3 regions of the Agrobacterium sp. 20P9.1.2 genome follow, and region 2 is predicted to be linked to each of the others. Evidence: predicted binding sites of a transcription regulator. Region 2 holds the regulator's gene; each other region holds the start of a gene.
The links. Region 2 encodes PhoB, which activates phosphate uptake and scavenging genes when phosphate is short. Its sites were predicted from a motif close to TGTCATNNANCTGTCAT; they were not measured.
Positions count from the first base shown of each region.

Region 1: AC27VJ_RS17815 (DUF2794 domain-containing protein) is a predicted target of PhoB. The motif match lies at 6,819-6,835, and genes of this name have one in related genera.
Region 3: AC27VJ_RS12210 (BtaA family protein) is a predicted target of PhoB. The motif match lies at 2,758-2,774, and genes of this name have one in related genera.

Region 1 covers NZ_JBYOKI010000006.1:215,767-225,888, reverse strand. The annotation lists gene AC27VJ_RS17850 (4a-hydroxytetrahydrobiopterin dehydratase) at 1-215, opposite strand, end outside; gene AC27VJ_RS17845 (low molecular weight protein-tyrosine-phosphatase) at 245-751, shown strand; gene thpR (RNA 2',3'-cyclic phosphodiesterase) at 658-1,251, opposite strand; gene AC27VJ_RS17835 (arylesterase) at 1,320-1,970, opposite strand; gene AC27VJ_RS17830 (ABC transporter ATP-binding protein) at 2,054-2,764, shown strand; gene AC27VJ_RS17825 (ABC transporter permease) at 2,761-5,319, shown strand; gene AC27VJ_RS17820 (Bax inhibitor-1/YccA family protein) at 5,588-6,325, shown strand; gene AC27VJ_RS17815 (DUF2794 domain-containing protein) at 6,403-6,795, opposite strand; gene AC27VJ_RS17810 (DUF1223 domain-containing protein) at 7,083-7,835, opposite strand; gene acnA (aconitate hydratase AcnA) at 8,048-10,122, opposite strand, start outside.
Region 2 covers NZ_JBYOKI010000001.1:362,776-372,897, forward strand. The annotation lists gene phoR (phosphate regulon sensor histidine kinase PhoR) at 1-431, shown strand, start outside; gene AC27VJ_RS01795 (substrate-binding domain-containing protein) at 647-1,681, shown strand; gene pstC (phosphate ABC transporter permease subunit PstC) at 1,954-3,438, shown strand; gene pstA (phosphate ABC transporter permease PstA) at 3,435-4,757, shown strand; gene pstB (phosphate ABC transporter ATP-binding protein PstB) at 4,833-5,648, shown strand; gene phoU (phosphate signaling complex protein PhoU) at 5,736-6,452, shown strand; gene phoB (phosphate regulon transcriptional regulator PhoB) at 6,586-7,269, shown strand; gene AC27VJ_RS01825 (hypothetical protein) at 7,315-7,593, opposite strand; gene AC27VJ_RS01830 (cold-shock protein) at 7,795-8,004, shown strand; gene AC27VJ_RS01835 (hypothetical protein) at 8,229-8,450, shown strand; gene AC27VJ_RS01840 (DUF6481 family protein) at 8,487-8,876, shown strand; gene AC27VJ_RS01845 (GcrA family cell cycle regulator) at 9,399-9,929, opposite strand.
Region 3 covers NZ_JBYOKI010000003.1:585,430-595,551, reverse strand. The annotation lists gene AC27VJ_RS12220 (glycoside hydrolase family 25 protein) at 1-381, opposite strand, end outside; gene AC27VJ_RS12215 (class I SAM-dependent methyltransferase) at 788-1,465, opposite strand; gene AC27VJ_RS12210 (BtaA family protein) at 1,462-2,712, opposite strand; gene AC27VJ_RS12205 (transglycosylase SLT domain-containing protein) at 3,041-4,117, opposite strand; gene AC27VJ_RS12200 (LysE family translocator) at 4,241-4,876, opposite strand; gene AC27VJ_RS12195 (pyrophosphate--fructose-6-phosphate 1-phosphotransferase) at 5,050-6,261, opposite strand; gene AC27VJ_RS12190 (TerB family tellurite resistance protein) at 6,571-7,311, shown strand; gene AC27VJ_RS12185 (N-acetylmuramoyl-L-alanine amidase) at 7,308-8,075, shown strand; gene AC27VJ_RS12180 (lytic transglycosylase domain-containing protein) at 8,322-8,858, shown strand; gene AC27VJ_RS12175 (FAD-dependent oxidoreductase) at 8,928-10,115, shown strand.

The DNA of each region.
Region 1 (10,122 bases), on a different contig from region 2:
CACACCTTGACCCGGGAATAGACATTCGACCATTCGGGATGGTGGTTCAGCTTTTCCGCCACCAGCGCGCATTGCGCCATGAAGCCGAAGGCCTCGGCGAAGTTTGCGAATTTGAACGCCTTGACGATGGCAAGCCCATCTTCGCGCAAAGACCATCCCTCCAGCTTGGCAAGCTCAGCATCGATGGCGTCTCTGTCGAGTTTGGGGTAATTCATGGGCGTCACCTCTTTCTGGCTATGGTTTTATGAAACGCACAGCAGTCCTATTTGTTTGCATGGGAAATATCTGCCGCTCACCTCTGGCAGAGGGCATCTTCGCACATCTGGTCGAAAAACAGCAGGGCGATCATCATTTCGTGATCGATTCCGCTGGCACCGGTGGCTGGCATGCAGGTAATGCGCCCGATCCACGCTCCGTTGCCATCGCAAAGCTGCACGGCATCGATATTTCAGGCCAGAAGGCCCGTCAGGTCAGGGGCGCCGATTTCGAGGTCTTCGATATCATTCTGGCCATGGATGAAGACAATCTGGAGAAGCTCAAGGCATCCTGCCCGAAGCAGCATGCGCATAAGCTTCACCTTTTCGGCCAATATGCGTCAGGCCGCCGCGAAAGCGTGCCTGACCCTTATTATGGTGGCGAAGACGGCTTTCAGACCGTCTACAACATGCTCTTTGCCGGTTGCAAGTCTGCACTGGAAAAGCTGGAGACAGGCGAGGCCTCACTCAGCGGAAATGCCTCTTCGACGATATAGGGGCCACCGCCCACCGATTCCTTCGAGGACATCAGCACGAAGCGTCCGACCGTGAAGGGAGAGGTGCGAAAATCGCCGCGCCCGGAGAGGTAATGCACCACATCGTCCAGCCGAGAATTGCGGAGCCGGGCCAGTGTCACATGGGGTGTGAACTTGCGTGGATCGGGCGGCAGACCGAGGCGCTGGCAAATGCGCTCGATCTCGCCTTGCAGGGCTGTCATCTCTGCGGAGGGAGAAACTCCGGCCCAGATGGAGTGCGGCTTCTTGGAGCCGAACGAGCCGATGCCGGTGAGATTGACCTGAAATTCCGGTCTGTCGATCCGGTCAAGCCTGTTGACCACCTCGTCGGCGGTACGGTTATCGATATCGCCGATAAAGCGCAGAGTGATGTGATAATTCTCCACATCGATCCACCGGGCACCCGGCAGACCACCGCGCAACAATGATAGGCTCATCGCCGCATTGCGCGGAATTTCGAGGGCGGTAAACAGTCTCGGCATGGCGAGCTCCCCGAATCTTTTGGCAGAACAAGTGTAGCGAATCATGCAACGCTGCTTGGCGCAAGCGCTTATTTTTTTTGCGCACCGATAGTCTTAATGAAGGCTTCTACCGTTGGCATGGATTTTTCGACCATCACGGCTATGCCTTTGGTATTGGGATGCATTCTGTCCTCCAGTTGCAGGGATTCATCCAGGACGACGCCGTCCAGAAAGAACGGGTAAAGCGGAAGCCCATGTTTTTCTGCAAGGCGCTGGTAGATCGGGTTGAAGCGCTTCGCATAATCGTCACCCATATTCGGTGGTGCCATGATGCCGATCAGCAGGACCGGAATGTTGAGCTTCTGAAAACCTGAAATCATCGCCTCGAGGTTCTTTTCGGTCTCCTCCGGTGAAATGCCGCGCAAAGCGTCATTGGCTCCCAACTCCAAAATCACGCCATCCGTTCCATCCGGTACCGACCATTCGGCCCGTGCCAGTCCACCGGAACTCGTGTCGCCGGAAACACCGGCATTGGCGATGGTCACGTCCATGCCCTTGGCCTTCAACGCGGCCTCCAGCTGGGCGGTGTAGCTGTCGGTCGGCGGCAGCTGGTATCCGGCCATCAGACTGTCGCCGAAGCCCACCAGTTGCACCGGTTTATCCTGTGCCTGCGCAAAGCTGGCGGTCAGCACCGCAGTGCAGATGACGATGAATTGAGCGGCGACGGCTTTAAAACGCATGACGGCCTTCCTAATTTGTCTGGCAATGTCAGGATATTTTTGAATTCCCGATTGCCCTTCTCCTTCATATAGGAACGCGAATTGTGACGAAAAGCATCATTGAGCTGAATAAGGCGGATCTGACCCTGGGCAACGCCGCCGCTTCCGTCCACGTTCTCAAAAGCATCGACCTCAGCATCGCAGAAGGTGAGGCCGTTGGTATCGTCGGGCCTTCCGGCTCCGGCAAATCTACGCTTTTGATGGTTCTGGCCGGTCTGGAACGGCTCGACAGCGGCGAGATCACAATTGCGGGAACGGAGCTTCACAATCTCGGAGAAGATGCTCTTGCGGAGTTTCGCGGTCGCAATGTCGGGATCGTATTCCAGTCTTTCCACCTGATTGCCAATATGACCGCTTTGGAAAACGTTGCCGTTCCTTTGGAACTGGCCAATGTCGCCAACCCGTTCGACATCGCCAAAAAGGAGCTGGCGGCCGTCGGGCTCGGCGAAAGGCTCAATCACTATCCGGGCCAGCTTTCCGGTGGCGAGCAGCAGCGCGTCGCCATTGCCCGTGCGCTTGCGCCTTCGCCCGCCGTGCTGATCGCGGATGAGCCGACCGGCAATCTCGATACGGATACCGGCAAACAGATTGCCGATCTTTTGTTTTCCAAACAGGCCGAACGCGGCATGACGATGATCCTCGTCACCCACGATGTTTCGCTCGCCGCCCGCTGCTCGCGCCAGATCAAGGTGCGCTCAGGCCAGATCGAAGGCGATAGCGCGATATCGACGCCTGCGCAGGCGGTTTTGGCATGAGCCGCTTCGTGCCGTCGCTCTTCAACATTCGCAACGCGCTGCGCCTTGCCCGGCGCGAAATCCGCGGCGGCTTTCGCGGCTTTTACATCTTTCTGGCCTGTATCGCTCTGGGAACCGGGGCCATTGCCGCCGTTAATTCCGTTTCACGCGCCGTCACCAGTTCCATCGCCACCGAAGGTCAATCCATTCTGGCGGGTGATGTGCGCTTTGAACTGCGCAACCGCGAAGTGACCACAGATGAGCGCGCCTATCTGAATAGTCTTGGCCAAGTTGCCGTCTCCACCGGTCTGCGTTCCATGGCGCGGTTGGCGGATGGGTCGCAACAGACGTTGGCCGAGGTCAAGGCCGTCGATGGCGCCTATCCGCTTTACGGCACCTTCGAAGCAGAACCGGCTGCGCCTCTTTCGCAATTGCTGGCAAAGCAGGGTGAAGCCTACGGCGCTGTCGCAGCCCCGCTGCTTCTCGAACGGCTTGGTATCAAGGTCGGTGACGAATTGCTGCTCGGCAATGTTCGACTCAAACTGTCAGGCACCGTCGTCAACGAGCCGGATGCTCTGTCTGATGGCTTTGGCTTTGCGCCGCGGCTGCTTATCAGCCGTGATGCGCTCTTCGCATCTGGCCTTGTCCAGACCGGCAGCCTTGTCGAACATGGCTACAAGATTCGTCTGAACGACGCGTCCAAACGCGCGACGATCACCGAAGATACCAACCGGGAATTCCCCAATGCGGGTTGGTCGATCCGCACCAGCGATCGTGCCGCCCCTTCTCTTACCGAAAACGTCAACCGTTTCTCGCAGTTCCTGACGCTTGTGGGGCTGACGGCTCTCATCGTTGGTGGCGTTGGCGTTGCCAATGCCGTGCGTGCTTTTCTCGATTCCAAACGCACGACCATCGCCTCGCTGAAATGCCTCGGCGCACCGGCGAGCGTCGTCACCATGACCTATCTGTTCCAGATCGCCTTCATTGCCTGTATCGGCATCGTCATCGGGCTGATGCTCGGGGCGGTCACACCTCTGATTGCCATGCGGTTTCTGGAAGGTGTGCTTCCCGTTCCCAATGAGCTCGCGATCTATCCCGGTCCGTTGTTTCTGGCAGGCATCTTCGGTCTGCTGACGACGCTTGCCTTCGCCGTTATGCCGCTGGGGCAGGCGCGGGAAGTGCCAGCAACCGCGCTGTTTCGCGAGCAGGGTTTCGAGGAAAACCGCCTGCCGTCCTGGCCCTATCTTCTTGCCACCGCTGTTCTTCTGGCTGCACTCGCTGGTCTTGCCATCTTCTCTGCGGAAGAGCGCTATATCGCCTCGGTGTTTCTGGCGGCGGTCGCTTTTGCCTTCGTGGTGCTGCGTCTGGTTGCCTGGGGCATCAAGGCCATTGCCAGGAGAAGCCCGCGTGTTCATTCCGCTGCCCTGCGGCTCGCCATCGGCAACATCCACCGCCCCGGCGCACTGACACCCTCCGTCGTTTTGTCTCTCGGTCTCGGCCTCACGCTCCTTGTCACGCTGACGCTGATCGACGGAAATCTGCGCCGTGAACTGACAGGCAGTCTGCCGGACAAGGCACCGAATTTCTTCTTCGTGGATATTCAGGGCGCAGATCGCGATGGCTTCCGTAATCTCGTACAGAAACAAGCGCCGGAGGGCGTGCTGACTGAGGTGCCCATGCTGCGCGGTCGTATTCTGGCGCTCAACGGTCAGGATGTCACCAAGATGGACGTACCACCCGCAGGCCGCTGGGTTCTGCGTGGTGATCGCGGGATTACCTATGCGCAGGATATGCCCGAGAATGCCAAGCTGTCTCAAGGCAGCTGGTGGGACAAGGATTATAGCGGCGAGCCGCTCGTGTCCTTTGCATCGGAAGAGGCGGGAGAGCTTGGACTGAAGATTGGCGATAGCGTCACCGTCAATGTATTAGGCCGCAATATCACCGCCAAGATTGCCAATCTGCGCGACGTGCAGTGGGAATCGCTGTCTCTCAACTTCGTCATGGTCTTTTCGCCCAACACGTTCCGCGGTGCGCCGCATGCATGGCTTGCGACGTTGTCAGATCCATCAGCCACCGCTGCCAAGGAAGGCGAAATCCTGCGCGCCGTCACCAATGCCTATCCGACCATCACCAGTGTGCGAGTGAAGGATGCGCTGGATGTGGTCAACCGCCTTGTCGATCAGCTTGCTACGGCCATTCGCGCTGCCGCCGCCGTTGCGCTTATCGCCTCGGTGCTGGTGCTGGCTGGCGCTCTGGCTGCCGGAAATCGCGCCCGCACGCATGATGCCGTCATTCTCAAAACGCTTGGCGGCACGCGCGCTATGCTGATCCGCGCCTTCTCCTACGAATATATGATGCTGGGTCTGGCGACGGCCATTTTTGCGCTGTTTGCAGGCGGCGTTTCCGCATGGTTCGTCATTGCCCGCATCATGAAACTGCCCTCCAGCTTCTTGCCGGATGTCGCCATCGGCACCATCGTTGTGGCTCTCGTCATGACTGTCGGCATCGGCCTCATCGGCACATGGCGGATACTGGGGCAAAAGGCAGCGCCGGTTCTGCGGCAGGCAGGAGAGTAAGATCAACGAGAGCCCGGAACCGAAGAGCATTCTGAAAAGTTGTACGCCACTTAACTTTAACGATTAAATCTCTGTAATGATCGCCAAAACGTTATCGATTTTCGCGCATACGGTGTTTTTTCGGTTCTGAAAGCTCTTGTATCTATGAAACGATATCATCATATTCTTCGGTAGGCTTGCTGTAGCTCCGCAGCGGCGCCTGGGATATAGTCGTGAAACGACGATATGCCCGACACCGTAGCAATTTCGGAGCTCAAAAGAGGTAACAATGTCTGACTTCAACAATTACCAGAACCGTATGGCCCAGGGTCATGCACAGTCTGGTGCCATGATCGACCAGGGTCTGCGCACCTATATGCTGAAGGTTTATAACCTGATGGCACTTGCGCTGGTAATTACCGGCGTAGCGTCCTTCTTCACCTATACAATGGCGGTCTCCAACCCCGCTTTCGCGCAGCTGCTCTATGGCTCCCCGCTGAAATGGGTGGTGATGTTTGCGCCGCTGGGTCTTGTGCTTTTCCTTAGCTTCCGCATTCAGAACATGAGTGTCCCTGCCGCGCAGGCAACCTTCTGGGGTTACGCCGCGCTGATGGGTATCTCGCTGTCGTCGATCTTCCTGGTCTATACCGGCCAGAGCATCGTACAGACGTTCTTCATCACGGCTGCTTCCTTTGGTGCGCTGTCGCTTTACGGCTACACCACCAAGAAAGACCTGTCCGGCATGGGCTCGTTCCTGATCATGGGTCTGTTCGGCCTGATCATCGCGTCGCTCGTCAACATCTTCCTGCAGTCGTCTGCCATGGGCTTTGCGATCTCCGCCATCGGCGTGCTGATCTTCGCTGGTCTGACGGCCTATGACACGCAGAAGATCAAGGAAATGTATTTCGACGGTGACGATGTTGCGACTGCTGGCCGTAAAGCCATCATGGGCGCGCTGACGCTCTACCTCGACTTCATCAACCTCTTCATGTTCCTGCTGCAGTTCCTGGGAAACCGCGACAAGTAAGATTTGATGAGATAGACATCGAAAAGGCGGCTCTCGGGCCGCCTTTTTTGTTGTGCGTATTTCGCTGATACTCGGGATCACTCGATCAGCTTCAGCACCTTGTCGAAGACTTTCAGCACCTGTGGCAACTCGTGACCGCGCTTCAAAATACGGCCATCGACATTGACGACGCTGAACGCGCCCTGCTTGGCCGCAAGCTTAGGGTTCTTCTCAATGCGGAACAGAGGCATCTCGCCGGACCGTTTGAACACGGAGAACACGGCCTTGTCCTTCAGATGGTCGATGGCATAGTCGCGCCATTCTCCTTCACCCACCATTCGTCCATAGATGCGCAATATCGCATCCAGTTCGCGGCGATGGAAGGTGATGGGTAAGGGGTCCTTGCTCTGCTTGTATTCACGGAGATCGATGACGGATGAGCTATCTCTGTGAGATGAACCTGCGCGCTGCAAATCCGGCTGATCGGTCATCAGGCAACCTCGCTCAACTGCAAATGACATTTGTACGACAGTCTGCCGCCACGCTGGGGAAATTGCAAGCCTTGGCGCAGCCCTCGAAAAAATGCTTCGCCGGTAATAATTTAGGCAGATCTTAAAGGTGCAATTGCCCTATTTCGGTCAAACCATGGCCCGAATTGGGTGGAATATTGCTGAAGTCAATTGATGCCTAGGCACCAAGATGACCCGGTCCGGTGCATTGACCCTTTACCCCCAGCCCCCAATGCCCGGACCGGATCTCCTCACCCCTCAGGGTGAACTCAATTCCCAGATGGTAAAAGAACGCTCGCGCCGATAATGGCAGCCGGATTGCCCTGCGCATCCGTCGTCTGCAACAGAACCGCGCATCCGCCATTCTGAGCCTTGCTCATGATGCTGGCCGGCAGCTTCACCGCCATCGACTTTCCATCCCACATGCCCACCGTCTGAACGTCATAGACGCTATGCCAGTAGGAAATCTTCTTGCCCTGATTTTCGCCCTTCTGGACGTCCACGATCTGTTCGCGGGTGAAATAGGCAACAACGACATCCGCCTTGCCATGGCCTTCGCCGATATCGATGGCGATCTCATCATTGATGCGCTGTGCCTTAACAGGCACGCTCAAACCTTCGCCCGCATTCTTGAAGGCATCCAGACGGCTGTAGATGGCGTTCATATCGGCGCCCTTGACGTGGTCGCGACCATTCACCACCGCCTGCGGCGTATAGACATTGTTGCGGCCCAGAGCCCGCGCATAGCCATATTGCCGCTCGGTATTTTCCTTCGATGCCAGCGAATCCGCCCAGCCGAGATAGTTCCAGTAATCGACATGGTAAGACAGGCCGATCACGTCGCCCTTCTGGATGAGTTTGCGCATCGCTTCATCAGCAGGCGGGCAAGAGGCGCAGCCCTGCGAGGTGAAAAGCTCGACAACGCCTTTTACCGTCTCCTGCGCCTGCGCGGAGACCGCCGCAACGGTGCTGAGCACACACAGTGAAAGACCAAATGTCAAAGGTCCATATTTAAAAGACATTGCGAAACCCTTGTCTGGACGCCTATCCAGACCATTGATGCTATCAATACATGTCGGGACGCGACGGCGAAAATAGCGCCGAAATCCCTTCAATAGAAAGTCACGATGGGGTGAGTGCCGATCACGAAGCCTGCCCGCCATTTCACTCCCGTCATCTTACGCAAAAACGCCGGGATTGCTCCCGGCGTTTTTCTGTCCCGATGATCGAAGGCTTACGCAGCCAGATCGCGAAGAACGGTCTGCAGAATGCCACCATTGTTCATATAGATCACTTCATCCAGCGTATCGATGCGGCAAAGGATTGGAATCTCCTTCACGGTGCCGTCGCCATAGGTGATCTTGGCGATCTTCTTCTCGCGTGGCTTGATGTCGCCTTCGAGACCATCGATCTCGACCGTTTCATCGCCCTTGAGGTTGAGGCTTGCCCATGTCGTGCCTTCTTCGAAGACAAACGGCACAACGCCCATTCCGACGAGGTTGGAACGGTGGATACGCTCGAAGGACTGCGCGATCACGGCCTTGACGCCGAGCAGGTTGGTGCCCTTGGCAGCCCAGTCACGCGAAGAGCCGTTGCCGTATTCCACGCCTGCGAAAATGACGAGCGGAACGCCCTCGGCCTTGTACTGCATGGCCGCATCGTAAATCGACATCTCTTCCTTGGACGGATAGTGGATGGTGTAGCCACCTTCCTTGCCGTTTGGCCCAAGCATGTGGTTGCGAATACGGATGTTGGCAAACGTGCCGCGCATCATCACTTCGTGGTTGCCACGGCGTGTGCCGTACTGGTTGAAGTCGGCAACGCCTACGCCATTGTCGGTGAGGTATGCACCGGCAGGAGAAGCAGCCTTGATCGAACCGGCCGGAGAAATATGGTCGGTGGTGATCTTGTCGCCGAAGAGACCGAGAACGCGTGCGCCCTTGATGTTCTTGAGGCCCGTGCCGGTCTTGCCCATGCCCACGAAGTAAGGCGGGTTCTGCACATAGGTCGACTTGTCGTCCCAGGCATAGGTCTGGCCCGGAGGAACCTGAACGGCCTGCCAGTTTTCATCGCCCTTGAACACGTCTGCGTACTTCGACTCGTAGAGTTCGCGCGTGACGTATTTCAGGATGAATTCCTGAATTTCGGCAGATGTCGGCCAGATATCCTTGAGGAATACAGGCTGTCCATCGGAACCCATGCCGAGCGGTTCTGTCGTCAGGTCCTTCTGAACCGTACCAGCCAGCGCGTAAGCAACGACGAGCGGCGGGGAAGCGAGGTAGTTTGCCTGAACGTCCGGCGAGATACGGCCTTCGAAGTTACGGTTGCCGGAGAGAACGCCAGCGGTGATCAGACCTTTGTCGTTGATGGTTTTGGAGATCGGCGCAGGCAGCGGGCCGGAGTTACCGATGCAGGTCGTGCAGCCGAAGCCTACGAGGTTGAAGCCGATGGCATCCAGATCTTTCTGAAGACCGGACTTTTCGAGATATTCGCCGACGACCTGAGATCCCGGTGCCAGCGACGTCTTGACCCAGGGCTTGGATGTCAGACCCTTGGCAACCGCGTTGCGGGCCAGAAGTCCGGCAGCAATCAGAACGGATGGGTTGGACGTATTGGTGCAGGATGTGATCGCAGCAATGGCGACGTCGCCATGACCGAGATCGAAATCCGTGCCTTCGACAGGGTAGCGGTTGTCGAGCTGGCCGGGCTTCTTGTAGTCGGCTTCCAGTGCTGTCGCAAAGCCGGAGGCAATGCCTTCCAGCGAGATGCGGCCTTCAGGACGCTTTGGACCGGCCATGGATGGCACGACGTCGCCGAGGTCGAGTTCCAGAGTGTCGGTGAAGACGAGTTCGGAGCCGTCGCCGGTACGCCACATGTCCTGCGCCTTCGAATAGGCTTCGACAAGTGCGATGCGGTCCTTAGTGCGGCCAGACATGGTGAGGTAGTTGATGGTTTCGCCGTCAACCGGGAAGAATCCGCAGGTCGCGCCATATTCCGGGCCCATGTTACCGATGGTGGCACGGTCGGCCAGTGTCATCGAATCAAGGCCGGGGCCGAAGAATTCGACGAACTTGGAAACAACGCCCTTCTTGCGCAGCATCTGAACGACGGTCAGCACGAGGTCGGTGGCGGTGACGCCTTCCTTGACCTTGCCCGTCAGCTTGAAGCCGATGACTTCAGGCAGAAGCATGGACACCGGCTGGCCAAGCATGGCCGCCTCGGCTTCGATACCGCCAACGCCCCAGCCCAGAACGCCCAGACCATTGATCATGGTCGTGTGGCTGTCGGTGCCGACGCAGGTGTCGGGGT
Region 2 (10,122 bases):
CGCTTCTTGGCCATGTCAGGGACTCGCTGCTGCCGCTGGCCGAAGAACTCGACATTGCCATCAACCTTCACGTTCCCGAGGGAAAGGTTGAGGTGACGGGCGACCGTGACGAGCTGGTGCAGGTGTTCCAGAACCTCGTCGAAAACGCCTGCAAATACGGCCAGGATGGCAAGGTGGTGGATGTTTTCCTGCGCACGGAAGCGGGGAAACCCGTCGAAGTCGGCGTCGTGGACAAGGGGCCGGGCATTCCCGCAGAGCATGTTCCGCGCCTCACGGAGCGCTTTTATCGGGTCAGCGTAGCGGACAGTCGCTCCAAGAAAGGCACCGGTCTGGGGCTTGCCATCGTCAAACATATTCTGACGAGACACCGCGCCCGCCTGATTATCCGCTCGGAGCTGGATGTCGGAACGGACTTTACCGTGCGTTTTTGACATACAAGTCTCGCTATGCGTGCCGACGAAATAAATAAGTATTTAAAATCAGATATTTGAGTTGTCACAAATACTTCATTGAAGTGACATAAAAGGGTGGGGCAAGACTGGTTAAGAAGAGGCCGCCGGGGCAGCCCAGTTTTGGGCAAGCGGGTAAAAGCGACTGCCGGCAGCGTTCACAAAAGCCCACCATGGGCCCCATACGGGAGAGTAAAATGAATATCGTTAAATTGTCCGCAGCAGCCCTGGTGGCTTCCGTTGCCTTCGCAGGCGCCGCCGCTGCTCGCGACCAGATCCAGGTTGCAGGTTCCTCGACGGTTCTGCCATACGCAAAGATCGTTGCTGAAACTTTTGCTGAAACCTTTCCTGACTTCAAGGCTCCAGTTGTTGAGTCCGGCGGCACGGGCGGTGGTCTGAAGGCATTCTGCTCCGGCGTTGGTGAAGGCACCATCGACATTGCAAACGCTTCGCGTCCAATCAAGGCTGACGAACTTGCAGCTTGCAAGTCTGCTGGCGTTACCGACGTTCAGGAAGTCAAGATCGGCTACGACGGCATCGTTTTCGCGATGGACAAGTCCAACAAGGACGTCAAGCTCGAGCCTAAGGACCTGTATCTCGGTCTGGCCGCTGAAATCGTCAAGGACGGCAAGCTCGTTGCCAACCCTTACAAGAAGTGGTCCGAAATCAACAAGGAACTGCCTGATGTAGCAATTGCTGCCTACATCCCTGGTTCCAAGCACGGCACGCGCGAAGTCTTCGAAGAGAAGATTATGGCTGACGGCTGCAAGGAAGCTAAGGCAACCGACGCTATCAAGGGCCTCGTTGCAGACGCCAAGCAGGCTGCTGCAAAGTGCATCGCAGTTCGTAAGGACGGCGCTGCTGTCGACATCGACGGCGACTACACTGAAACGCTTGCTCGTATCGATGCCAACAAGACCGGCCTCGGCGTATTCGGCCTCGCATTCTACGAAAACAACAAGGACAAGCTGAAGGTTGCAACCGTCAGCGGCGTTGTTCCAACAACTGAATCCGTTGCAAGCGGCAAGTACCCTGTTTCCCGCCCGCTGTTCTTCTACGTCAAGAAGGCACATGTCGGCGTTATCCCGGGCCTCAAGGAATATGTCGAGTTCTTCACCTCTGACGAGATGATCGGCCCTGACTCCCCGCTGGCCAACTACGGCCTGGTTGCTGCCCCTGAAGCCGAGCGTAAGGAAATCCGCGCTCAGTTCGAAACTGGCAAGATCATGTAATCATTCTGGAAGGCGCGGCGACATCGTCGCGCCTTCCGTCCATCTTTCTGTTAGCAAGGCGCTGTGTGGGTTGACAGTTCCTATTTATCGTATGACCAAGCGGCCGATAAATAGGATGTATCAACCCGGAATGCCTGAGCCAAAATTAGGGAAGACGGCACCTGTCGCAAAACCATCGAACTGCAAAAGGTTCGACGCGGTTTTCGATGATCCGATGTGCAACAAAGCTGCCTGATACCGCATCTCTTTCTGGTGCGCCGAGGAAAGTCTCCATGAACACACCCATTATTTTGCTGATATTGGCGCTGATCGGCATAGCCAGCTATGTGCTGGGTTCACGCCGTGCTGTCGCTTTGGCGGGCGGTCGTCCGTCCTCCATGCATTCACGTGCAGGCTATCATGGCTCCTATGTTCTCATATGGGCTGTTCTGCCTGCTGCATTCATTTTGGCACTCTGGCTCATCATCAGCCCCATGATTGTCACTGCGACTGTCCGGGGTGAGTTTCCCGATGACATCAAGGCGCAGTCCGAGGCCCAGCAGAGCCTCAGCTACGGCATGGTCGGCTCGATTGCGCGCGGTCTTCAACGGCTGACGTCGGAAGAGCTTGCGCAGGCCAAGGCTGATCCGACAACTCTTCGTCCGCTGCTCGGCTCCAAGGGTGTCGCCATTGCCGGTGATCCGCAGCCCTACATGGTCGAAGCGGCTGAAACGCTCAACACCATGACGACGGCCAGCCGCCTTGGCATGATCATCATCGTCCTGGGTTCGGCAATTGGTTGCGCGATCTACGCGATGCGCGGCATTGCGCCTCGCTTCCGTGCCCGCAACAATGTCGAAAAGGTCATTCTGGCGGCACTGCTGCTGGCATCCTCCATCGCCATTCTCACCACCATCGGTATCGTTTTGTCGATGCTGACCGAAGCCATTCAGTTCTTCAACATGGTGCCGGCCTACCAGTTCTTTTTCGGAACAGTATGGGACCCGCGCTTTGCCGCTGCCGGTTCCACCGAAAGCGCCGGTCAGTTCGGTCTCATTCCGCTTCTGGCAGGTACGCTCTATATCGGCTTCGTGGCCATGCTGGTTGCCGTGCCGGTCGGCCTGTTCTCGGCCATCTACATGGCGGAATATGCCAGCCCACGCTTCCGCTCCGTGGCAAAGCCGCTGCTGGAGGTTCTGGCGGGCATCCCGACCATCGTCTACGGCTTCTTCGCCCTGACGACCGTCGGTCCGTTCCTTCGCGATATTTCCTCGCAGATCAACGGCCTGACAACGGGCGACTACACCAACTTCATCCAGGCGCAGAGCGTTATCACCGCTGGCTTCGTCATGGGCATCATGTTGATCCCATACGTGTCTTCGCTGTCGGACGATATCATCACCGCCGTTCCCCGCACGCTGCGTGACGGCTCGCTGGGCCTTGGTGCAACGCGCTCGGAAACGGTCAAGAAGGTCATTCTGCCAGCGGCCCTTCCAGGCATCGTCGGCGCCATTTTGATGACTGCCTCGCGCGCCATCGGCGAAACCATGATCGTTGTTCTGGCCGCCGGTGTTGCCGCCCGCCTTCAGCTCGATCCGTTCGAGCCGATGACAACGGTGACGGTCAAGATCGTCAGCCAGCTGACGGGCGACCTTGAATTCACCTCGCCACAGACACTGGTTGCCTTTGCGCTTGGCATCACCCTCTTTGCCATCACGCTTTGCCTCAATATCTACGCGCTCTATATTGTGCGCAAATACCGGGAGCAGTACGAATGACCGACGTCGTTACTCCGGGCTTTACCGCCCCAGCCGCAACGAAGAAGGTCCGTCGCGATATCGGCATCAAGCGCCGTTACGCCGCCGAGCGCCGCTTCCGGACTTACGGCCTTGCCGCCATCTCCTTCGGCCTTCTGTTCCTTTTCCTGCTTCTCTGGTCCGTCGTCGGCAAAGGCTATACGGCGTTCCAGCAGACCATGATCACCGTGCCGGTCGAGTTCTCGCAGCAGATCATCGATCCCGACAACGTCCGTGCCCAGAACCCTGCCAAGCTGATGACCGCGAACTACCCCGTGATTGCCCGCAATGCGGTGGCAAAGGCACTCGGCGTGTCCCTGGATGACCGCGATGGCCTTCGTGCCGTCAATGCGATGATCTCCGACAGCATTCGTGGACAGTTGCGCGATCTGGTGGTGGCCGATCCTAGCATCGTCGGCACGACGCGCACCGTGGCCCTCTTGGCTTCAGGCGATCTTGATAGCGTGGTCAAGGGTCAGGTCGATGTGTCCGTCAATGAGCAGAACCGTCGCATCTCCGACCAGCAACTCGTCTGGGTCAAGAAACTGACCGAAGCGGGCCAACTGGCCAAGGAGTTCAACACCGGCATCTTCTTTAACGGCGCATCCAGCCGTCCGGAAGCCGCAGGTGTCGGCGTGGCGTTGATCGGCTCCTTCTACATGATGCTGATCGTGCTGGTTCTGTCGCTGCCCATCGGCGTCGCCGCTTCCATCTATCTGGAAGAATTCGCACCGAAGAACCGCCTGACGGACCTGATCGAAGTCAATATCAACAACCTCGCCGCCGTTCCGTCCATCGTTTACGGTCTGCTCGGCCTGTCGGTCTTCATCAACTTCATGGGCTTCCCACGCTCGGCCTCGTTGGTCGGTGGCTTCGTCCTGACGCTGATGACGCTGCCCACCATCATCATCGCTACTCGTGCGGCGCTGAAGGCGGTGCCGCCATCCATCCGCGCCGCTGCCCTTGGCCTTGGCGCTTCGAAAATGCAGACCATCTTCCACCATGTGCTGCCACTGGCCATGCCCGGAATTCTCACCGGCACCATCATCGGCCTGGCACATGCCCTTGGCGAAACCGCACCGCTGCTGCTCATCGGCATGGTCGCCTTCGTCGCGAATTATCCGACAACGCCAATGGATCCGTCCACGGCCCTGCCGGTGCAGATTTACATGTGGGCGAACGAAGCAGAACGTGCCTTTGTCGAGAGAACATCAGGCGCTATCATCATCCTGCTTATGTTCCTCATCGTCATGAATGTGGGAGCAATCCTGTTGCGTCGCCGCTTCGAGCGTCGTTGGTAAACCTTACTTAGGGAAAATCGGGTCACCGGTTTTCCAGCCAGCATGCGATGTAACAAACACCGGGAGCTTGAGGCTATGAATATGTTGTCGGAAGCAGCAGTTGAAAAGGCGCTGGACAAGAAAATGAATGAAGTAACATACAAGATGATCGGCAAGGACGTTTCCGTTTATTATAGCGAGAAGCGTGCCCTTTACGATGTGAACCTCAATGTGCGTGAAAACACCGTGACGGCGCTCATCGGACCGTCTGGCTGTGGCAAGTCCACTTTCCTGCGCACGCTGAACCGCATGAACGACACCATCGACAGTTGCCGCGTTACCGGCAAGATCACGCTCGATGAAGACGATATATACGATCAGACGATCGACGTGGTGGAACTGCGCGCCCGCGTCGGCATGGTGTTCCAGAAGCCGAACCCTTTCCCGAAGACGATCTACGAAAACATCGCCTACGGTCCCCGCATCCATGGTCTGGCCCGCAACAAGGCGGATATGGATCAGATCGTCGAGTCCAGCCTTCAGAAGGCCGGTCTGTGGAACGAAGCCAAGGATCGTCTGCACGAATCCGGCACCGGCCTGTCCGGCGGTCAGCAGCAGCGTCTGTGCATCGCCCGCGCCATTGCGGTTTCTCCAGAAGTCATCCTCATGGATGAGCCCTGCTCGGCGCTGGACCCGATTGCAACCGCCAAAGTCGAAGAACTGATCCACGAGCTGCGCGCCAATTACACCATCGTCATCGTTACCCACTCCATGCAGCAGGCAGCCCGCGTGTCGCAGCGAACCGCCATGTTCCATCTGGGCCATCTGGTGGAAGAAAACGACACCGATAAGATGTTCACCAACCCGGATGACCAGCGCACGCAGGACTATATCATGGGTCGCTTCGGCTGATCTGACGCTGGTTCAAACCCTTCGCATGGCACCGCTTGAGCCCAACTGGGCTTGCGGGCCAGTGCATCGAAACTGGAGACTTCGAACATGTCGACACATTCCCATATTATGTCCGCCTATGATGATGAACTGAAGTTCCTCACCCGCCGCATCGCCGAAATGGGTGGTCTGGCTGAACAGATGTGCGCTGATGCGGTGCGGGCGCTGGTCAATTCCGATGCAGCGCTGGCCCAGAAGGTCATCTCTGATGATACGATCCTCGATCACGCCGAGCGCGAGATCGGCGACAAGGCCATCGTCACCATCGCCAAGCGTCAGCCTATGGCGGCCGACCTTCGCGAAATCATCGGTTCGCTGCGCATTGCCGCCGATCTGGAGCGCGTAGGCGACCTTGGCAAGAACACCGCCAAGCGCGTCATTGCCGTTGCTGGCACGGGCGTTCCGCGCAAGCTGGCCCGTGGTCTCGAGCATCTGTCGGAACTGGCACTGGTGCAGCTGAAGGAAGTGCTGGACGTCTATTCCACACGTTCCGTAGAAAAGGCGCAGGCCATCCGCGAGCGCGACGAAGAGATCGACGCCATGTACACCTCGCTGTTCCGCGAGCTGTTGACCTACATGATGGAAGATCCGCGTAACATCACCACCTGCACGCATCTGCTGTTCTGCGCAAAGAACATCGAGCGCGTTGGCGACCATGCGACCAATATCGCAGAAACCATCTACTACATGGCCACCGGCAGCCAGCCGGAAGGCGAGCGTCCGAAGGACGATAGTTCCAACACGCTCGGTGCAGTAACCGAGTAAGTTTTACAGCATCGGCACTTTGGATCGGAAACGATCTTCGGAATGCCGATGTGTAGATCAACAGGCCAGAGCGTCCGTGATGCGTCCAAATGAACGCATGGCGCTCTGGTAAGACTGGCGGAGTCCCAAGCCTATGGTGCCGAAAATCGCAGTTGTCGAAGATGAAGAGGCTTTGAGTGTTCTTCTTCGTTACAATCTGGAATCCGAAGGTTACGATGTCGACACCATTCCCCGTGGCGACGAGGCGGAAATCCGCCTGCAGGAGCGGACGCCGGATCTGCTGATCCTGGACTGGATGCTGCCGGGCGTTTCCGGCATCGAATTGTGCCGTCGCCTGAGAATGCGCCCCGAGACCGAACGCCTGCCGATCATCATGTTGACGGCACGCGGTGAGGAAAGCGAGCGCGTGCGCGGACTGGCCACGGGCGCAGACGACTATGTGGTCAAGCCCTTCTCCACGCCGGAACTGATGGCGCGCGTCAAAGCCATGCTGCGTCGCGCCCGCCCGGAAGTTCTGTCGTCTGTCCTGAAATGCGGTGACATCGAGCTGGATCGCGAAACGCATCGTGTTCACCGCAAGACCCGCGAAGTGCGCCTCGGACCAACCGAATTCCGCCTGCTGGAGTTCCTGATGGTCTCTCCCGGCCGCGTCTTCTCCCGCTCGCAACTTCTCGACGGCGTCTGGGGTCACGATATCTATGTGGACGAACGCACGGTCGATGTTCATGTCGGTCGTCTGCGCAAGGCTCTGAACTTCTCCAACATGCAGGATGTGATCCGCACCGTTCGCGGCGCTGGCTATTCTATGGAAGCCTGACGGGCGGCTCCATCACTGATCTTTCGCACAATGCGCGCTGTTGCCTCACCGGGTCAACGGCGCGCGTTTTGTATTTTTGCGCAGCTTAGGCAGGAATGTGTACGAGAAGGGGAGCCATCTCCAGCCGGTCACGAAGATATATTTTTGACCCCTTTGAACTGGTTTGCGCCAGAAGTTGCGGATGGAAAGGGGAGGCGGGGATATCCGCTTGCCGCGCAGTTTTCCTGAGTAAAAACAAAGGGCAGGTAAATTTTCAAAATTGAAAATCCAGCACGGATTATTATATTTCTGAAGAGGCTGCTGCGTTGCAAGATAAACGCTCATTTCAATGATCTGAAATTTAAAGTTTGACTATCCGGTCATAACCCTCTATCACTGGTTTATCGATATTTTGCTTGCTGAGCTTTGGTTGCCGCGCGATTAGCACCGCGTTTTGAACTAACCCTTTCCTTCAAAAAAATCGCTATACTCGCACACAGGGCGTCAGTTCTGTGATCTATAACTTATGCTTTGAAAGGGTTCATTATGACCACAGGCACAGTAAAATGGTTTAACTCCACCAAGGGCTTCGGCTTCATTCAGCCAGACAACGGCGGCACAGACGCATTCGTACACATCTCCGCTGTAGAGCGTGCAGGTATGCGCGAAATCGTTGAAGGCCAGAAGCTGAGCTACGACCTTGAGCGCGACAACAAGTCGGGCAAAATGTCGGCCTGCAATCTCCAGGCTGCTTAATACGGACTCCGCTTTCCTTTGACCACGGATGTACTGGCACTGTCGAAAGCATGAGACCAAGCGAGGTCAGGCACGTTGCCTGGCCTTTTTTTGTGCCGCCCGGCGGTACAGGCTTCGGACAAGGCGCCCATGGGCGCAAACGCTCCGGGCCACTCTATCCACCCCGCAGCGGCGTTTTTGGAAATCGATCCCGATTTCGGCTGATGCGACAGGAAGGAAATTCCATGTCTGAAACACACAGCAAATCTCGCCAGCAGGCGGAAATCGCATTCGGTGAAACGCAGTCGCAGTTCTTTGCACGCGGCCATGCGGTTGACGAACTCAATTCGATTGCCCAGGCGCGTGATGAAAAGACGCAGCGCCTGCGTGAAGCGCGCCTTGCCAAGGAACTGCAAGACAGCCTGGCACCTGCCAAGACACCCGCAAAGCGTGCTAAGAAATCCTGACCCTGATGGGTACGGCACCTCAACTGGAATAGAGACTTGAGAAACAACAAAAACGTTAAAAACAGTGAACTGACTGACCGCCGCAGCGCCGCTGCTGAGGCCAAGGCTGCCCTTCTGCAGGCCTATAAGGCCGCCAAGGAAGCCGCCGAACCCAACCGGGAAGCCAAGCAGGCAGAACGCATCGCCGTGGCGGAAGCCCGCGAAGCGCGTCGTGCCGAGCGCGAGCAGCAGAAGCGCGAAGAGCAGAGCCGCCTCGAAGCGGAACGGCTGGCGCATGAAGCCGAGCTTGAAGCCGCTGCGACTGCCGAAGAAGACGCCCGCAAGCTGGCCGATAAAAACCGCGTCGCCCGCGTCATCGAAGATGAGGCCGCCCGCAAGGCCGAGCGCGACCGTCGCTACGCCAACCGCAAGGCCCGCCAGGGTTAAAGCTATCTGCCATGATCCAGCAGCCATTCGAATGAAGGGCTGCGGTCTGGCGGGATGGACCTGTTGTCATTCGTGCTTGCGGAAACATTGGCGGTTACGCCGCCAATCAGAGGTGCCCGGCATCTCTGCGCATCCAGTGCGCCCGCGGAGCCGTCCTGAACGTTCTGCAGAACTGCTTTTCCCACATAGGTGAAATCCGGTCACAAGACTTCCGTTTCATGGAAGTCTTGTGTCATTGCAAGCAGGCATAGCTCAGCAGTTTGTAAGAGCATATGGCGCTATAAGGCTATAAAAGCCACGCCCAATATCCCGAGAAAGATAGAGCAAGCTTCATCGCTTTTGGCCGCGTGCGCAACTGGCGTGAAATTTCGGCCTATCAAAGCGATGGGCAGGTGTCGGCGCCTTAGTTGACGTTTGTCGATCCCATCGATCGTTGGCTCTGACTTCCTCTTTTGATCGTAGGCATGAAAAAAGCGGGCCAATGGACCCGCTTTTTTATCTCTTGCAATATGTCTGCTGCCCTTAAGCGCGACGGCGTTCGCTTACTGGCTGGTAAGCCATCTTCGCGTGGAACTTGCAGTAAGGCGAGGACTCGGAAGCTTCGCAGCCGCAGAAATGGAAGTCGTCCTTCAGCGGGTCACCGACTGGCCACTTGCAGGTGCGCTCGGTCAGTTCCGTCAGCGTCAGGCGCAGAGATGTTGGCAACGAGGCATTGTTGACGGGAACATATTCCAGAACCTGTGCCGTATCGATGTCCAGATCGTCCTTCAGCGCGGTGGCGCCAACCGTGCGGGGCGCCGGGCGTGCTGTTGCCGGGCGGGCTGGAAAGTTGGTTGCGCGGGGTGCCGTAGGGGCTGCAGGGCGCTTGGCGGCGGGGCGTGAGGTTGCAACCGTGCCACCGGCCTTTGCACGGCCTGGCAGGTTCAAACGGTGGACCTTGCCGATGACGGCGTTACGGCTGACGCCGCCGAGCTGGGCTGCGATCTGGCTGGCGCTCAGCCCTTCGGACCACAGTCTTTTGAGTTTCTCGACTCGTTCATCCGTCCAGTTCATACTGCTTCTCCGCTGGTCGCGCAGGCAGAATCCTTCTACGATGCCGTGGAGCGAACCACGCGCAGAATATCCGCCAGATTGTAGGTGACTAGGTCCGCCGCTTGCAGTCTAGTAATTGAGAGTTAACCTAATCGTAGGCCGACTCCGTGACAAGAGTCGGGAGAATCATCTGGAATCGATTTTCCGGTTTTCC
Region 3 (10,122 bases), on a different contig from region 2:
GAACCAGTCTGCCTGCGCATCAGCCGTCGCGCAGAAATAATAGAAGTGGTAGGGCGCGTGCGGCACGCCAGCGGCCGATGCTTCGCGCCAATATTCATCGAAGCGTGCGTCGATACGGTCCGTGCCTTCGGTGGCCTTGATGAAGGCGAAGGAGACGCCGGATTTGCGCACCGTCGCCCAGTCGATATCGCCGTTCCACTTGGACACGTCGATGCCATGCACCTCGTGCTTGTGCGGCGACCGGGAGCCGAAATCCTGCGGGTCGTTATCCTTGAAGCGGGGCTTTGCGACAGAGGCGGTTTCCAGAAAATCATAACTGGTGGAGGTGCAGCCGCTCAACAGGAGCATGGTCGATAATAGAGCCGGAAGTAGCCGCTGCATGATGATCCCAGAACGTATGATTTTCCCGCCGGCTGCTTGGTGAGAAGCGCCGTAATCTCCTGTTTACCATAACAGGGTAAACAAGCCGTTATGGCAAGGTGCTGTGTGGAGAAATGTAGCCGTTCGCGGTTGGGTCACACGTGATTGACAGCAGAGCGCGTGGCCTACCCCCCTCTGTCCTGCCGGACATCTCCCCCTCAGGTGGGGAGATCAGCTGGGCGCCTGCTCCTCATTCCATCCGCAACTTTATCGCTAATCGAGCCAATTCCACAACATTCAGGTAGGACGAGGGCTATCCACGATTCGATCTCCCCACCTGAGGGGGAGATGCCCGGCAGGGCAGAGGGGGGTAAGCCCCACACTCTGACCGCAAATACGCGTCAACGCTCCACCGGGATCTGTGACCTCAGCCTTTCGGCAGCGTCAGCACCGCACGCCACGCATATCCTCGAGCAATCGGCTCAAACTCCAGCGTCGCATTGTGGCCGCCTGCCAAAGCTTCCAGCACATAGCGCATATTGGCACGCGGCGTGACGTGGAACTTGGTCAGCCATGCCTGAAGCACGTTTCGGAACCAGCGTGGCAAGTCTTCCTGCTGGCCGAAATCAACGATGTGCAGCGAGCCGCCGGGGGCGAGTGACTGTACGGCGCGTTCCACGGCCTTTTCCCATTCGGGGATCATCGAAACCGCATAGGAAATCATGATGCGGTCGAAACCGTTGGCACGGCCGAACTCACTGAGCCGGAAGGTCGTGGCATCGGAGACGCGCAGCACCGGGCGTTCGCGGTGGCCACCGAAGTTTTCTGCTGCGGTCGTCAGCATTTCGGCGGAAATATCGAGGCCGTAGAGCTTTGCCGTTGGGAAAAGCTTCGAGGCGCGCAAGAGATTGCGGCCTGTGCCGCAGCCGACTTCCAGCAGGTTGCCGCCTTGCGGCACGTCCAGCTTGTCGATGGTGTCATCGCGGCCCAGCAGATAATATTTGCGGGTGATGTCATAGATGTGCCGCTGGTGGCGGTACATGCGGTCCATCAGGTTTGCATGCTTGATATCGCCAAGGCTGATATTGTCGCCGATGCTCTTCATGCCTGCGCCCTCTGATAGATGTGGAAACCGCCATAGATGGCGGAACGGTCACGGGCATTGAGCTCCTGCGAACGCTCGGCCAGATAGGACCATTGCGCGCGGATATCCGGTGACAGACGACCCTCGATGACGCTCTTTTCGGCAGCAGTGCGGAAAATGACACGGGCATCCGGGGCCGCCGTTCGGCTGATCTGCGACCACAGCTCGTTGATCTGTGTGTCGCTCATCCAGTCCTGCGCATCCAGCAGCACGTAACGGTCGACGCAGGAGGCAGGCTTGGAGGCCAGCAGCTCGGTGAAGGTGGCGTGGTGGACATGGACGCGCGCGGCATTTTCGCGGATCGCCTGATAATAATCATCGCGCAGATAGTCCGGCAGATTGCCTTCCTGCGCCTGCGGATAGCGGCGGGCAAAGGCCTGCCATGCGAAGTAATTGTCCTTCAGCGGGAAGTCGCAGGCCAATTTTTCCAGACGCTGGCGCAAAACCGGGGCGATAGTGTTGCCATCCGAAAGGCTGGCGAGTTCGTCATACTGACGCGGTGGAATGCCGAGGCCGAAGAGGGAGCTCTTGCGCTTCGTCAGCCAGCGGATCATTGGCTTGTCGAAGAGCGGTGCTACCTTCTCATCGAAGAACTGGCGCTGTTCGTCCATGGAACGGGCATTGGCCATGTCCTGAAGCTTCACGCCATGCAGGCGGGCCAGCACATGGCCAGCGCCGATGAAGCGACCCAGAAGGCCGGTGCGATAGATATTGCGGTTGAAGACCGAAATGCGACGGCGACCGGTCAGCGTGCGCTTTGACCAGTAGGCGCGGGTCTGGGCGTCGAGGTTCGGCGCAATGAAACGATCATAGCCATCGCTGTTTGAGCGGACATTGGCCACGCCGAACTGGCGCACGACATCGCCATGGGCAGGCAGGTGGCGGAACGCGGCCAGCTTCAGTTTGTTGAGCGCGATGTGATGCGGATTGAGATCGACAACATCGATGCGCGACGGATTGCGCGAGAGATAGGCCAGCACATTGCAGCCGCCCGAACCGATGGTGACGATGCTATGATCATCCCGCAGTTCCATGGCTTCCATATCCACTGCCGGGTCTTCCCAGATTTGCGGATAGACAAGGCCGGAAAACAGCACGCCGAACAGGCGCTCGGACATGCCACTGGTGGACAATGCCTTGTGCTGCAGCAGCGCGGCTTTGAGTTTTACGTTTTTGCTAAAACCGGTTTTCGGCGCGACACCCGTCATATGATTCCACCTCTCGTTCGGTTGAGAGGCGTTTAGCGCTGTGACGCAACAGTTTGATGACGGGTTTGGGGGAGGGGGGCGGATGGCGTTCTGGCTATCCACAGCTGAGGTTGCCGGGTGGGGTCTACCCCCCCCCCCCCCCTCTGTCCTGCCGGACATCTCCCCCACAGGTGGGGAGATCGAATCGCGGTGACCTTTCGGCAATTTCTAACGCTGCGGATAGATTGGGGAGTTCGCGCCCGGCCGATCTCCCTCCTTGTGGGGGAGATGCCCGGCAGGGCAGAGGGGGGGTAGGCCCCACATTCCAACTTAAAATGTTTGGAAAAACCTACTTCCGCAGAACGTGCAGCATGCCCTTGCGCTTGGCATCGTAATAATACCCACGAGCATACAGCCGCACCGCATTGTCGCGGTCGTTATCGGCAACCAGCCACGCGCCGCGCAGGTACTTCACGGCATATTTGAGGTTGGTTTCCGCATCGAACAGGCCAGACGCGGGGCCGTCGAAGCCCATGGAGCGGGCGGTGGCGTGCTTGATCTGCATGAGGCCGAAATGGCCGCCGTTAACGGCACGGGGATTGTAGCGGCTTTCGCGCATGACCACCCGGTGCACGAGGTCTTCCGGCACATTATACATGGTCGCGTATTTGGTGATGAGGCCGCTCAGCTGCTGACGGCCCATCATTGTCGGCGCGTCCGGCGCAGTTGTCAGGCTCTCGCGGGTGCTGATGGCGGCAAGCGCTGCATTTTGCGGGGCCGAAGCATAGGCGAGCATGGCGCCTTGCGGTTTCGGAACCGGGATGACGCTCTGCTGCTTCATCATTTCTTCGGTCAGCGGGATGGGGGCTGCCGATGGCGTGCCCGGTGCGCCAGGCGCAGGCGGGAAGCCGCCCTTCAGCGCAACGACCTGTGGAAGAGTGGCAGCGGCGCTTGTTTGATGCGCGACGGCGGCGACTGCTGGCGTTGCGAGCGCAACCTGCTGGGTTGCGGCCTGAGGCTGTATCTGTGCGTCGATGGCGGATTCTGCTGCCGCAGCGGCAATTTCCGAGGCCGGGGGAAGGGCAACGCGACCGCCCTTGACGGCGGCGGCTGAAGCTGAAGGCAGGGCTTCTGCTGCGGAATTGGCTGCGATTTGTGTGGTGGCTGGAGCCGTGCCGGGGAGGGTAGAGGTCGCGCCTGCCGGAGTGGCGGCTGCGGTTTCCTGCGTCTTTTCGGTGGTTGTGGTGGCTGCCGTCTGGGCGGCGGTGCTATCCGGCGTGGCCGGGGCAGATACTATTTTGGGCTGGGCAATATCGCCTTTGGATGCAACTTCAACACTTGTGCATCCTGCCAGTGTCAGCGCAATGCCCACCGTGGACGACAAAAGTAGAGCCGATTTTCGGCGTAAACTGCCAGAAATTTTCATGCTGCCGCCCTTGAGTGCGCCTGTCGCTTGATACCCCCGTTTCAAGCGAAGCAGGCAGTCCCTATCCGGCGATCATTAACCTATCGTAAGGATTCCGGCAAGCGGCGACTGAACGGCAAATGCTTAGGCAGCGATCCGGCGATATCCGGCAGTCACGGCGCGGCCCGCAATGAAGTGCGTTCTCTTGGGATTACGCAGCTTTTTGGTGACCGACATGCGCCGCACGGAGCGGATGGTCAGGCGGGCAAACGAGGCTTGGATCGTCAGGCAGGCAAAGGCAATCAGCAGCGCGACAGCCTGCATTTGCGACACCATTTCGATGACGTCGCGGGTGCCGTTGACGAATTGCACGATGAAGGCAACGAAGAAGCCGAAATAGCGCAGGCGAAGTGCTGAGAGCACGAAGCAATCGGTAAAAATGGTGCCGAAGCTTTTGCCGCGCAGATTGTCGTTGTCTGCATTGGCCTCGCGTGCCGCAGGCGTCGCAATGGTCCACAGGCTGAACAGCATCAGCCAGCCGGTTCCGGCCCATTGAACGATGTCGAGAACGGTGGAGGGGAGAAACTCTGCGCCAGCGACCAGAATCGAGGCGGCGGTGATGGTGGTGACGATGCCGATGGTGGCGCCGGTTACGGCGGCAATAAGCGCGCGCTTTCCGCGTATGGCGGCGTAGCTCGCGACTTTATAGGAAATGGGCGAGGGCAGCGCGAAAAGAATGGCACAGGCTGCACAAAAGACCAGCCAGACTTGTGCGGACATATGCTTTCCTCCTTGCCCTCCCCGACGTCATTTTCTTTTAACCTACAACATCGGCCCAGAAACCGAAACGGATTTCTGGGCTGAAAGTTCATAACGTCGAGAGCGGTGTGTTTACGCCACAGTATTTTAGCGTAACCACATAATGCGGCATAAAGAAGCGCTTTTGCGAATAATCACGCAGCCTTATAGGGCTGGCCGATGTGGTCCATGACCTCACCGAACCACTTTGCCGACAAATCAAAATGCTTGCCGCCCTTGATGCGCGGGAATTCGATGGTGCGCAGCTTGCCACCCTGGTCTTCATCATGACCGGTGACGCCTGAAACCTTGTTCAGGGCGCTTTCCACGGCCAGATCGACCATGCTCTGGATGAGGCGAAGGTCTTCGCCATTGGCTGGGGCAGAGCGGGCATAGTAACCGGATTTCTGCACCATTGTCCGCTCTGCGCCGATGAGGCCCGCAAACTGCTTCTGGAACCAGCCGCCGACATTGATCGTGTCGATTTTGACGTGGCCGAAGGCATCGCGCTTGACGGTGTCGCCTGCGGCTTCACGCTCGGCAACGATGGAATCGAGGCCCGCACCTTCGGACACGAAGAGGGTGACGAAGCCGGTCTTGTCCATGATCTTCTTCAGGCGCTCTGCTTCGGCCTGAATGTCGAAAGCCATTTCCGGCAGATAGAGGCCGTCGATGCTTTTCAGCTGCTCGCCCATCAGAAGGCCTTCGACATATTCATTGCCCTTGGTCTTCTGGATATAGGCGCGCGCCGTGGCCGCCGTCAGCCAGCCGCAGTGGCGACCCATGACTTCGTGGATGACGAAGGTCTTGGGCGCAGCACTTTGCTCGTTGCTGACATTGTCGAAAAAATTCGCGCCGACTTCGGCAGCTGTCCACGCGCCCAGCGACTGCTTGATCGGCACGACGTCGTTATCGACCGTCTTTGGCAGGCCGACGACGGTGAGGTTATAGCCGTTGGCGCCGAGATAGGCGGCTAGATCTGCCGCAGTGGTGTTGGTGTCATCGCCGCCGATGGTGTGGAGAATCGTTACGCCGTCTTTTGCCAGACGATCTGCTGCCACGGCCAACGGATTTTGACCTTCCTTGACGAGGCCGCGCTTGGCACAGTCTGCGGCATTGGTCAGCTTTACGCGGCTGTTGCCGATGGGCGAGCCGCCGTAGCGGTGCAGGAGAGGCGCTTTTTCGCGCATGTCCTTGGTGATCTGGATGCTGTCACCCAGAAGAACGCCCTGATAACCGGAGCGGTAAGCCACGATGTCGATGTCTGGTGCAATGTCGCTGTAGCGTTCGATCAGTCCGCCCACGGCGGAAGAGAGGCAGGGCGCGAGACCGCCTGCGGTCAACATTGCGACTTTCTGTTTAGCCATCGTGGCTCTCCTTCGTGTTCATTGCAAAGATAAGGTGTGGCAAATGGATGCGTGAGAGAATGTGGCATGTAAAGTGAATTTCTTAAGAAAATCGCGAAATTTCAAAGCGATTGAATGAGTTAGCCGATATAATCGTTTCAATTGATAGCGCAGCCGCGACGATAATGCCGACCTGTGGAAAACCGATTTGCACCACGGAGCGTATTAGAAATCAATGTCAGCCGATATGATCTCAAGATGAAGAAAAGTTAATGACATGCGACCTTTATGCATATTGCAATCAACCGTAGGGGCCGTATGCTGGGAGGCATGATGTACGATTTCGCCTGTTTGCAACTTTCATCTTTGTGGGAACGGCTGCTCGGCGCAATCGGCGATGCAGCAGGCAACGTGCTTGGCCGTGTTATCGAGGCGGTTCGTACCGTCTTTGAAGGCGACCCGGAAACCCGCCGTCAGGTTTCTTTCTCCGTCGCAATCATCGCTCTTTCCGCCAAGATGGCGAAGGCTGATGGCATGGTGAATGATGCCGAGGTGAAGGCGTTTCGCCAGATATTCGATTTTCCCGAGGAAGAAGCCAGAAACGTTGCGCGTCTCTATAATCTGGCGCGTCAGGACGTTGCCGGTTACGAGGCCTATGCGGAGCGGCTTGCCGGTCTTTGCGGTTCCGGTGATCAGAATTGCGAGATGCTGGAAAGCGTCATCGACGGTCTGTTCCATATCGCCAAGGCCGACGGCCTGATCCATGAGCGCGAACTGGCGTTTCTGGGACGTATCGCAGAGATTTTTAGAATCACCGAAGATCATTTCGAGATGATCATGGCGCGGCATGTGCATATGGAAGGGCGCGATCCTTACCGTGTGCTGGGTGTTTCGCCCGCCGATGATTTTCTGGATATTCGCAAGCGTTATCGTTCGCTGGTGGCGGAGCACCACCCGGACAAGCTTATTGCACGTGGCGTTCCCATGGAATTGCATGCGGCTGCGAATGAGCGTATGGCGGCACTCAACGCCGCCTATGCGGCAATCGAGAAAGAACGCCGCGTCGCATGAGTGAGTTTACAGCGGATTATGCGGGCGCTTCCGTTGTGCCTTCGCCCAACCATGGCGAAAGGGTCGATGTCAGCGCGCCCGACATGATCATTCTTCATTACACCGGCATGCAGAGCGCGGATGGTGCGCTTGCCTGGCTGTGCAATCCCGAAAGCCAGGTTTCCAGCCACTACTTCGTTTATGAAGACGGGCGCGTGGTGCAGATGGTGCCGGAAAGCCGCCGGGCTTGGCATGCGGGCAAAAGCGCCTGGAATGGCGCCGGCGACATCAACTCCCGCTCTGTTGGCATCGAGATTGCCAATCAGGGCCATCCTGCGGGGCTGCCGGAGTTTCCTGAACCCCAGATTAATGCGGTCATCGAATTGTGTCGCGATTGCGGCGCACGCTGGTCCATCGCGCCGGAGCGGGTGCTTGGGCACTCCGATATTGCACCCATCAGAAAGATCGATCCGGGTGAAAAATTCCCGTGGGACATCCTGTCGCAGAAGGGTGTCGGGCACTGGGTGGCGCCTGCGCCCATCGGCGGCGGTCGCTTCTTTCAGCGTGGCGATAGCGGTCAGCCGGTGGAGGCCCTGCAATCCATGCTGTCTCTCTATGGATACGGCGTTGAAATAACAGGCAGTTATTGCGAGAAGACCGAAGGCGCGGTAGCTGCCTTTCAGCGCCATTTCCGGCCCGCTCTGGTGGATGGTATCGCGGACTTTTCCACCATCGATACGCTGCACCGGCTGATCTCGGCGCTGCCGAAATTTCGTGGCGTTTAAACGCGTTTTTCAGAAAACGGTTCCCCTGAAGTTGGCTTTGGTAATCGTTTTTTCTGCCTTGCCACAGTAAATCCTTATTAGGCCCCTTTATAAGCCTCATCAAACCGCGACGTGTTTCAGTGTGAAGCGTTGGTCGTCAATATCAATGGTGAGGACTTGTAACGGATGGTTCCGATGAACTTTCCGCTTGGCCCGGCTTTGCGCTGGTGATCTTGAAGTCTTCACGCCCGGAGACCCTTAATACTAATGAGAAGACTAATTGTTGCTGTCTCGGCTTGTCTTGCCATACTTGCCGCGCAGAGTGGACCCGTTTTTGCCAAAGATGAAGTGAAGACCAAAACCGTCACTCTGGAAACCTATTTCCGCAAGCCTGGCTATCCCATCCCCGAAAAGACGCTTCCAACCGGTCTGAAGAACAACTACTCCGACCTCATCGTCAAATATGCCAAGCGTTACGGCGTGCCGACCAATCTGGCCCATGCGGTGATCTCGGTAGAGAGTCGCTTCAATCCGAAGGCACGCGGCAGCGCCGGAGAAGTCGGCCTTATGCAGATTAAGCCAGCCACGGCGCGCATGATGGGCTATCGCGGCACCACCAAGGCACTCTACGATCCTGAAACCAATATCCGCTGGGGTATGCAATATTTGGCAACCGCCCACCAGCTTGGCGGCGGACAGGTGTGCAGCACGATTCTCCGCTACAATGCCGGTCATGGTGCCACGCGCATGAACCCGGTTTCCAAGCGCTATTGCGGCAAGGTGCAGGCACTGCTGCAGAGCTGAATGAGGATTGCCGCTTTTGAAAGCGGCCTGACTTTGCTAGGCAGCGCATTCGGCAGCGGGAGCAAGGTCATGGTGGATTTCAAATATATCGTCGTCGGTGCAGGCATGATGGGTGCGGCGGCGGCGCGGCATCTTTCAGCGCAGACGGATGGCGTGGCCTTGATCGGGCCTGCCGAGCCAGTTGATATCAAGAGCCACAAGGGCATCTTTTCCAGCCATTACGATGAGGCGCGCATTACCCGTGGTTTCGATGGCGATCCCGTCTGGGCGGAACTGGCGAAGCGTTCGATTGCCCGTTATGCCGAGATCGAAGCCAGGAGCGGAATTCGGTTCTATCATGAGGCCGGTTGCCTCTTTACCGGAAACGGCAAAGGGCTGGGCGGGGATTATGTAGCGGGGGCCATGGCGGCGCGGGACCGGCTGGGACTTGAGGTCGAGGAATATGCTGCCTCGCAGCTCGAAACGCGTTTCCCGATGTTCGCTTTGCCTGATGATCATGACGGATGGTTCGAGCCGCGCAATGCTGGCTACGTCAATCCACGCGCGCTGGTGAAAGCGCAGGTCGCGATTGCCGAAAGTCAGGGTGCCGCGCTAATGCGCGAGACCGTGGTGAGCATTGATGACACCGCTTCTGGCGTCACGGTGGTCACGGGGGAGGGACAGCGGTACAAGGCGGAAAAGGTGATCATTGCGGCGGGCGGCTTCACCAACATGGCGAATCTTCTCCCCTCGAAAGTTGATATGGCGGCAACGGGCCGGACGATTGCGTTTTTCGAACTGGACGAGCAAAAGCAGCGCGATTTCGCTGATATGCCGTCAACCATCGTTCTGGCGGAAAACGCCGATGACATCGTCTATATTCTACCGCCGGTTCTTTATCCCGATGGCAAAGTTTACCTGAAGATCGGCGGTGAGAGCGAGAAGGGCAGGCTGGAAACGCTGGACGAGGCGGTGCGCTGGTTTCACTCAGATGGCACGGCGAGCGAGGTCGCGTTTCTGGTGAAGCACGCCATTGAACTCATGCCGAAGCTGGAGGGTTGCTTGGTCACATCAGGCTCCTGCGTCGCATCCATCACCCGCACCGGATATCCTTATATTGGTTATACGCAGTCGTCGAATATTGCGGTGCTGACCGGTGGCAATTTCGTGTCGGCCAAGTCTTCCGATGAGATCGGGCGGCTGGGGGCGGTGCTCTTGCTGGATGGGCAGCTGGCGGAAGAGGATTTTGCGGGTCAGGTGGGGCCTGTGTTTATATAACGCCGGC